DNA from 3 places in the Shinella sp. 1A1 genome. Region 1 is predicted to be linked to each of the others. Evidence: predicted binding sites of a transcription regulator. Region 1 holds the regulator's gene; each other region holds the start of a gene.
What was found. Region 1 encodes LexA, which represses DNA repair genes until DNA is damaged. Its sites were predicted from a motif close to TGTTCNNNNTGTGTTCNG; they were not measured.
Positions count from the first base shown of each region.

Region 2: a site for LexA is predicted at 1,311-1,328, ahead of ACZ48C_RS09435 (ATP-dependent helicase). Genes of this name have one in related genera too.
Region 3: a site for LexA is predicted at 1,130-1,147, ahead of ACZ48C_RS00855 (DNA recombination protein RmuC). Genes of this name have one in related genera too.

Region 1 is NZ_AP039671.1:1,598,742-1,601,006, reverse strand. Features, by position in the region: gene ACZ48C_RS08090 (ComEC/Rec2 family competence protein) at 1-1,166, shown strand, start outside; gene lexA (transcriptional repressor LexA) at 1,147-1,872, opposite strand; gene ACZ48C_RS08080 (molybdopterin molybdotransferase MoeA) at 1,966-2,265, opposite strand, start outside.
Region 2 is NZ_AP039671.1:1,890,283-1,892,547, forward strand. Features, by position in the region: gene ACZ48C_RS09430 (efflux RND transporter periplasmic adaptor subunit) at 1-1,037, opposite strand, end outside; gene ACZ48C_RS09435 (ATP-dependent helicase) at 1,370-2,265, shown strand, end outside.
Region 3 is NZ_AP039671.1:168,850-171,114, forward strand. Features, by position in the region: gene ACZ48C_RS00855 (DNA recombination protein RmuC) at 1-1,097, opposite strand, end outside; gene def (peptide deformylase) at 1,210-1,734, shown strand; gene fmt (methionyl-tRNA formyltransferase) at 1,776-2,265, shown strand, end outside.

The DNA.
Region 1 (2,265 bases):
TCGCGGGCTATGCGTCCTGGCGCGAGCGACCGGTCCGGCGTGAGAGCCGGGGAAGGCCGTTCCAGCTCTTCGGCGGTTCGGTCGGGCGTTTCCTCGGCGGGCTGCTTCTCTCCTCGATGATCGGCAGCCTTTCCACGCTGATCTATTCCATCGGTCATTTCCATCGCATTCCCGCCTACGGGCTGGCCGGAAACCTGCTCGCCATGCCGGTGATCAGCGCCATCGTCATGCCGTTCGGCATGATGGCGGTGCTGCTCATGCCCTTCGGGCTCGACGCCATTCCCTTCGCCATCATGGGCAAGGGCATCGACTGGATGATCGCGCTGTCGAAATGGGTGGCCGGCTGGGAAGGGGAGATCGTCATCGGCCGCATCCCGCCGCTCGCCTTCCTGCTGATCGGTGTCGGCGGCGGCCTGCTCTGCATCCTGCGCACGCGGCTGCGCCATGCCGGAACGGCGCTCGTCCTCATCGGGATCGGCGTCGCCTGCTGGCCGGAGGGACGCCAGCACCCGGAGGTGCTGGTATCGGAGGACGGCCGTCTCGTCGCCTTCCTCAGTGACGGCAAGGTGGCGGCGAACCGCACGCGCCCGCCGGGCTTCATCTACGACCAGTGGCGAAGGGCACTCCGGCTCGGCGAGCTCGTGAAGCCGGACATGCGGACGACGGCCGGCCTGACGATCGAACAGGTGAAAGAAGAACCGGCCGATACGTCACCACAAAAGCGCCCGCGCCGGAAGGCCGACCGCGGGAAGGCGGAAGCCGCCCTGATCGCGGCGCTGGAGACAGCCGAACGGAAAAACGGCTTCGTCTGCGAAAGGAAGGCTTTCTGCGCCGCCGTCTCACCGAGCGGCTGGCGGATCGTCACGCTGGAGGACACCGCTTTCCTGGGCCTTGCCTGCGACGGGGCCGACCTCGTCGTCGTGCCCTTCGCCCTCCGGCTCGATGCCTGTCGCTCCGGCGCAAGGCTCGTCACCGCGCGGCACCTGAGAAGGACCGGTGCCCTCGAAATCAGGCCGGCGACGGATTCCGTCTCCCAGGCGCTCGGCGATGCGGAGTTCACGGGAGCCGTCGAAACGCTCGACCGCCCCTGGTCCCGGCACCGCACCTACGACTGGCGCACCGACCGTTTCGAAACGGACACGCCGCTCAGTGATAGCGGCGAATAAGGCCGACCAGCTTGCCCTGGACCTTGACGCGGTCGGGGCCGAAGATGCGGGTCTCGTAGGCGGGATTGGCGGCTTCGAGCGCGATGGAGGCGCCCTTGCGGCGGAAGCGCTTCAACGTCGCCTCCTCGTCGTCGACCAGCGCCACGATGATCTCGCCCGGATTGGCGCTGGTGGTGCTGCGGATGATGACCGTGTCGCCGTCGAGGATGCCTGCCTCGATCATCGAATCGCCCTTCACCTCCAGCGCATAGTGATCGCCGCTGCCGATCATCTCGGCCGGGACGGTGACGTCATGCGTGTTGTTCTGGATGGCGGAGATCGGCACGCCGGCGGCGATGCGGCCCATGACGGGCACCGAGACGGAAGAGGCCATATCGGCTTGCGGCGCGGTGCGCTGTGGCGGGGCGGCGGCCGGCGCGGGCTGCTTGCCGCGGCTGCCCTCGATGACGGCGGGGGAAAAGCCGCGCCGGGGCTGGAGGCTCGGCGAATAGGCTTCCGGCAGCTTGATGACCTCGAGCGCGCGCGCCCGGTTCGGCAGGCGGCGGATGAAGCCGCGCTCCTCAAGCGCCGTGATGAGACGGTGGATGCCGGACTTGGAAGCAAGGTCCAGCGCATCCTTCATCTCGTCGAAGGACGGCGGAATGCCCGATTCCTTCATACGCTCATGGATGAACAGCAGGAGTTCCTGTTGTTTGCGCGTCAGCATGGCATCCCCATCGAGAATCGTGAAACAAATCCAGAACAGACACTATCTGTTCCATATGTGTTCCGCAAGGGGCCGCTGAAACAATAATGCCGCTCAGGCGGCAGGCTCGCGCAGGAGAAGGACGTCGCAGGGGGTGCCGGCGTCCGCGGCGGGCGCGTGCGGCGCACGGATCAGCAGCCCCTCGGATTCGGCGAAGATCTTCATCATCGAGGAATCCTGCTTGTCGAAGGGCGTGACGAGGAGTTCGCCGGCCGGGCCGCGGGCGATGCGGGCGCGGACATAGTCCTGCCGGTGGTCGTTCTCGCGGAGCGGCACGGCGGCGATCGCCTTGTGCAGGCGGCTCTTCGGCGGCAGGTGGGCGAGGCGGCGGACCAGCGGCTCCAGGAAGAGCAG
Region 2 (2,265 bases), 290 kb from region 1:
ACCTTGTCGGGATTGCGCTGGACGATATGCACCGGCACGCGCTCGACCGTGTCGCCCTTGAGCTTCCAGATATAGGAGCCGTCGGCGCTCCACTGGATCGCCAGCGGATCGACGCTCGGATAGAAGTCGCCTTCGAAGCGCATGTTCACCTGGAAGGACATGCCGGCGCGCAGCACGTCCTCGGGATTGCTGATGCGTGCCCGCACCCGCAGTGTCCGGCTTTCCTGCTCGATGCGGTTATCGACGGCCTGGATCTTGCCGGTGAAGGTCTCCCCCGGCCGCGCGACGGCCGTCGCCGTCAGATCGCTGCCGACACGCACGCTGGTGGCAAAGCGCTCCGGCACCCAGTAGTCGACGAGGATTTCCGAGCGGTCGTCGATGCGGGCGATCGCCGAGGCGGTGGTGACGTAATCGCCGGGATTGACCGAAATGATGCCGACCACGCCGCTATAGGGCGCGGTGATGTCGCGGCGGCGGAGCGTCAGTTCCGCATTCCTGAGGGCAAGTTCCGCCGCCTTCAGCGCGGTCTCGGCATCCTGCAGGTCGGCAAGGCTGGTGGAGGAGCGCAGGTTCTGGATGCGTTTGAGCTTCTGCTCCGCGCTGTCGCGGGCGACGCGCGCCTGGTCGGCGGCGATCTTCTGCTCGTCGCTGTCGAGCCGGGCGATCACCTGCCCCTGTTCCACGCGCTCGCCGGATTCGACGAGGACTTCCGTGAGGTTGCCGGTCGAATAGGGCGTGACCGTCACGGTGCGGATCGCCTCGCCGTCGCCGATGGCGTTCAGCCGGTCGTTGACGACGGCCATGGCGACGGGCCTTGTGGCGACGAGCGTCGGCCCGCCGCCGAAACCGCGGCGTCCACCACCCTCTTTCCCGCCTTCGGCCTTGCCGTCACCGGCCGGCGCAATGGCCGCGACGAGCCCTTCGGGCAGGCCCGCGGCCTCCAGCATGCCGTTCGCTCCCGGAACGAAGCGGCCCCAAAGCAACACCCCCGCCGCGATCACGCCAAGGCCGATGAGGAGCTGTTTCCAAACCCGCATGCACACACTCTCCGATGGAAGCGAAACATCGCCTGTTGCGACGCGACATAGAGCAAGTATCCCGCTTTGGAAATGAACCGGCAATGAAAGAGTACGATCATTACGAAATTGTAAGATAGCCGGGCCGGTCTGTTACCGAAATGTAAGAAAAAGTGGAGAATTCCGCCGAGCCGGACCTCCCCTCCCTCGACGGGGACGTCGTCTCCGCCGGCGGCCCCGCAAGGGCCCGGACGGCGGCGGTTTCCACAATCTTTCGGCCCTAGTTCTTCCCCGCGGAATAAAAGCAGAACGGAAAACTGGCCTTTCGGGACCGAATCACTACATTGAGCCGCATGATCAGCGGTTACGACGACATTCCCTTCTTCGACGAGGACCCGCAGCTCGGTGGAAAGCCCGCGGCACCGGCCAAGCCGGCCGGCGGCCTCGGCATCGCCGCACGCGCCATGGCGGCCCGCGATGCCAACCGGGCGCCGGATTATCTCTCCGGCCTCAATCCCGAGCAGCGCGAGGCGGTCGAGACGCTCGACGGCCCCGTTCTGGTGCTCGCCGGCGCCGGCACCGGCAAGACGCGGGTGCTCACCACCCGCATCGCCCATATCCTCGCCACCGGCCGCGCCTTTCCCAGCCAGCTCCTCGCCGTGACCTTCACCAACAAGGCGGCGCGCGAGATGAAGGAGCGCATCGGCCTCCTCGTCGGCGGCGCGGTGGAGGGCATGCCCTGGCTCGGCACCTTCCACTCCATCGGCGTCAAGCTCCTGCGCCGCCACGCCGAACTCGTCGGCCTCAGGTCGGACTTCTCGATCCTCGACACCGACGACGTGGTGCGCCTGATCAAGCAGATCCTCCAGGCCGAGGGCATCGACGACAAGCGCTGGCCGGCCAAGCAATTCGCCGGCATGATCGACACCTGGAAGAACAAGGGCCTCGATCCGGCGCAGATTCCGGAGGGAGACGCACGCGCCTTCGCCAACGGCAAGGGCCGCGAACTCTACGTCGCCTACCAGAACCGCCTGAAGACGCTGAACGCCTGCGATTTCGGTGACCTGCTGCTGCACCCGATCCGCATGTTCCGGGCCAATCCCGACGTGCTGGCCGAATATCACCAGAAGTTCCGCTACATCCTCGTCGACGAGTACCAGGATACCAACACCGCGCAATATATGTGGCTGCGCCTCCTCGCCCAGCGCCCCAAGGGCACGCCGCAGAACGTCTGCTGCGTCGGCGACGA
Region 3 (2,265 bases), 1.4 Mb from region 1:
AGATCGCCGATGCGCGCCCCACGCCGTGCAAGCTTCTCCGTGGACGTCAGAATCAGGTCCACGTCCTTCTGCGCGGAGGTGAAATGGCCATGCAGCTTGCGCACCCGGTCGTCGAGCCGCGTCAAATCGTCCATCAGCCGCGCGACCTCGCCCTGGATGACATGCGCCTGCTCGCGCATCCGCTGGTCCTTGAGCAGCGCCTGCAGCACCTGCACGGAAAGCATCAGCAGCGAGGGCGAGACGATGACGATGCGGGCGCGGTGCGCGCGCTGCACGACGGGCTCGAAATTCTCGTGGATGCTGGCGAAGATCGATTCCGAGGGCACGAAGAGGAAGGCGGTGTCCTGCGTCTCGCCGGCAAGGAGGTATTTTTCCGAGATGTCCCGGATATGCACCTCCATGTCGCGGCGGAACTGCTGGGCGGCGATCTTCGCGGCTTCCGGCGAGCGCCCGTCCGACATGGCGTTCCATGCCTCCAGCGGGAACTTGGCGTCGACGACGAGCGGCGGCTGGCCATTCGGCATGCGGATGGTGCAATCGGGGCGAACGCCGTTGGAAAGCTGGGCCTGGAACTGGTAGGCGCCGGGCGGCATGGCGTCGGCGATGATCGTCTCCATGCGCGACTGGCCGAAGGCGCCGCGCGTCTGCTTGTTGGAGAGAATGGCCTGCAGTCCGACCACGTCCTTGGCCAGTGACTGGATGTTCGTCTGGGCATTGTCGATCACTGCCAGCCGCTCCTGCAGGCGGCGCAGGTTCTCGTGCGTCGCCCGGGTCTGCTCGGAGATCGACTGGCCGAGCCGCTGCGTCAGCCCGTCGAGCCGGCTGTTGATCGCCTGGTTCGTCTCGGCCTGCTTGCTGCCGAACACCTCCGCCATGGCGGCGACGCGCCCCTGCATCTCGGTCTGCGCCTTCATGAGCTCGGAAAAGCGTAAGTCCGCCATCGCCGCCGCCTCCCGCTGGCGCGCCTGGCTGCGGCGTGCGGAAAGGAGGCCGAAGGCCGCCAGCAGCACGGCCGCAAGCAGCACCAGGGCCGGGCCGGGGCCGCCGAGTCGGTGGAGGAAGGAGGAGACAAGCGTGTCGAAGGCGGGATCGATCATGCCACGACCATAGCACGGATTGCGGCGGAAAACAGATCATAACGTGAACAAATCGCGCAGGGCTCGGGCGAAGTCGATTGAAAGCGCAAAAAAACCGCGCTAAGGGAGGCACATGACCATCAAGCCGCTGATTATCCTTCCCGATCCGATCCTCCGCCAGGTTTCCAGGCCTATCGAAACCATCGACGGCGAGGTGAAGAAGCTCGCCGACGACATGCTGGAGACCATGTACGATGCCCCCGGCATCGGCCTTGCCGCCATCCAGATCGGCGTCGCGCGCCGCATGCTCGTGCTGGACGTCTCGAAGGACGGCGAGGACAAGACGCCGCTCGTCTTCATCAACCCGGAGATCGTCACCGCATCGGATGCGCGCTCGGTCTATGAAGAGGGTTGCCTGTCGATCCCGGATTATTATGCCGAGGTCGAGCGCCCGGCGTCGATCACCGTCCGGCACCTCGACCGCGAGGGCAAGGAGCAGGTGACGGAGGCCGAGGGCCTGCTGGCGACCTGCCTCCAGCACGAGATCGACCACCTCAACGGCGTGCTGTTCATCGACCATATTTCCAAGCTGAAGCGCGAGATGGTGATCCGCAAGTTCACCAAGGCGGCCAAGATGCGCGGCAGCAAGGCGCTCTGAGGCGGCGAGCCGCCCCGCACTCTTTTCACGGAGGCTGACCGATGGCCCTTCGCATCATCTTCATGGGCACGCCGGATTTCTCCGTCCCGACGCTGGAGGCGCTTGCCGATGCGGGCCACGAGATCGTCGCGGTCTATTCGCAGCCGCCGCGCCCGGCCGGCCGCCGCGGCCTCGAACTGGTGAAGTCGCCGGTGCACCAGGCGGCCGAGCGGCGCGGCATTCCCGTCTTCACGCCCGTCAATTTCCGCGCGGAAGAGGACCGCGAAGCCTTCCGCGCCCACGGAGCGGATGTCGCGGTGGTGGTGGCCTATGGCCTGCTGCTGCCGGAAGCGATCCTCACCGGCACGCGCCTCGGCTGCTATAACGGCCATGCCTCGCTGCTGCCGCGCTGGCGCGGAGCGGCGCCCATCCAGCGGGCGATCATGGCGGGCGACGCCGAGACCGGCATGATGGTGATGAAGATGGACAAGGGGCTCGATACCGGCCCCGTCGCGCTCACCCGCCGCGTTGCCATAGGCGAAAACATGACGG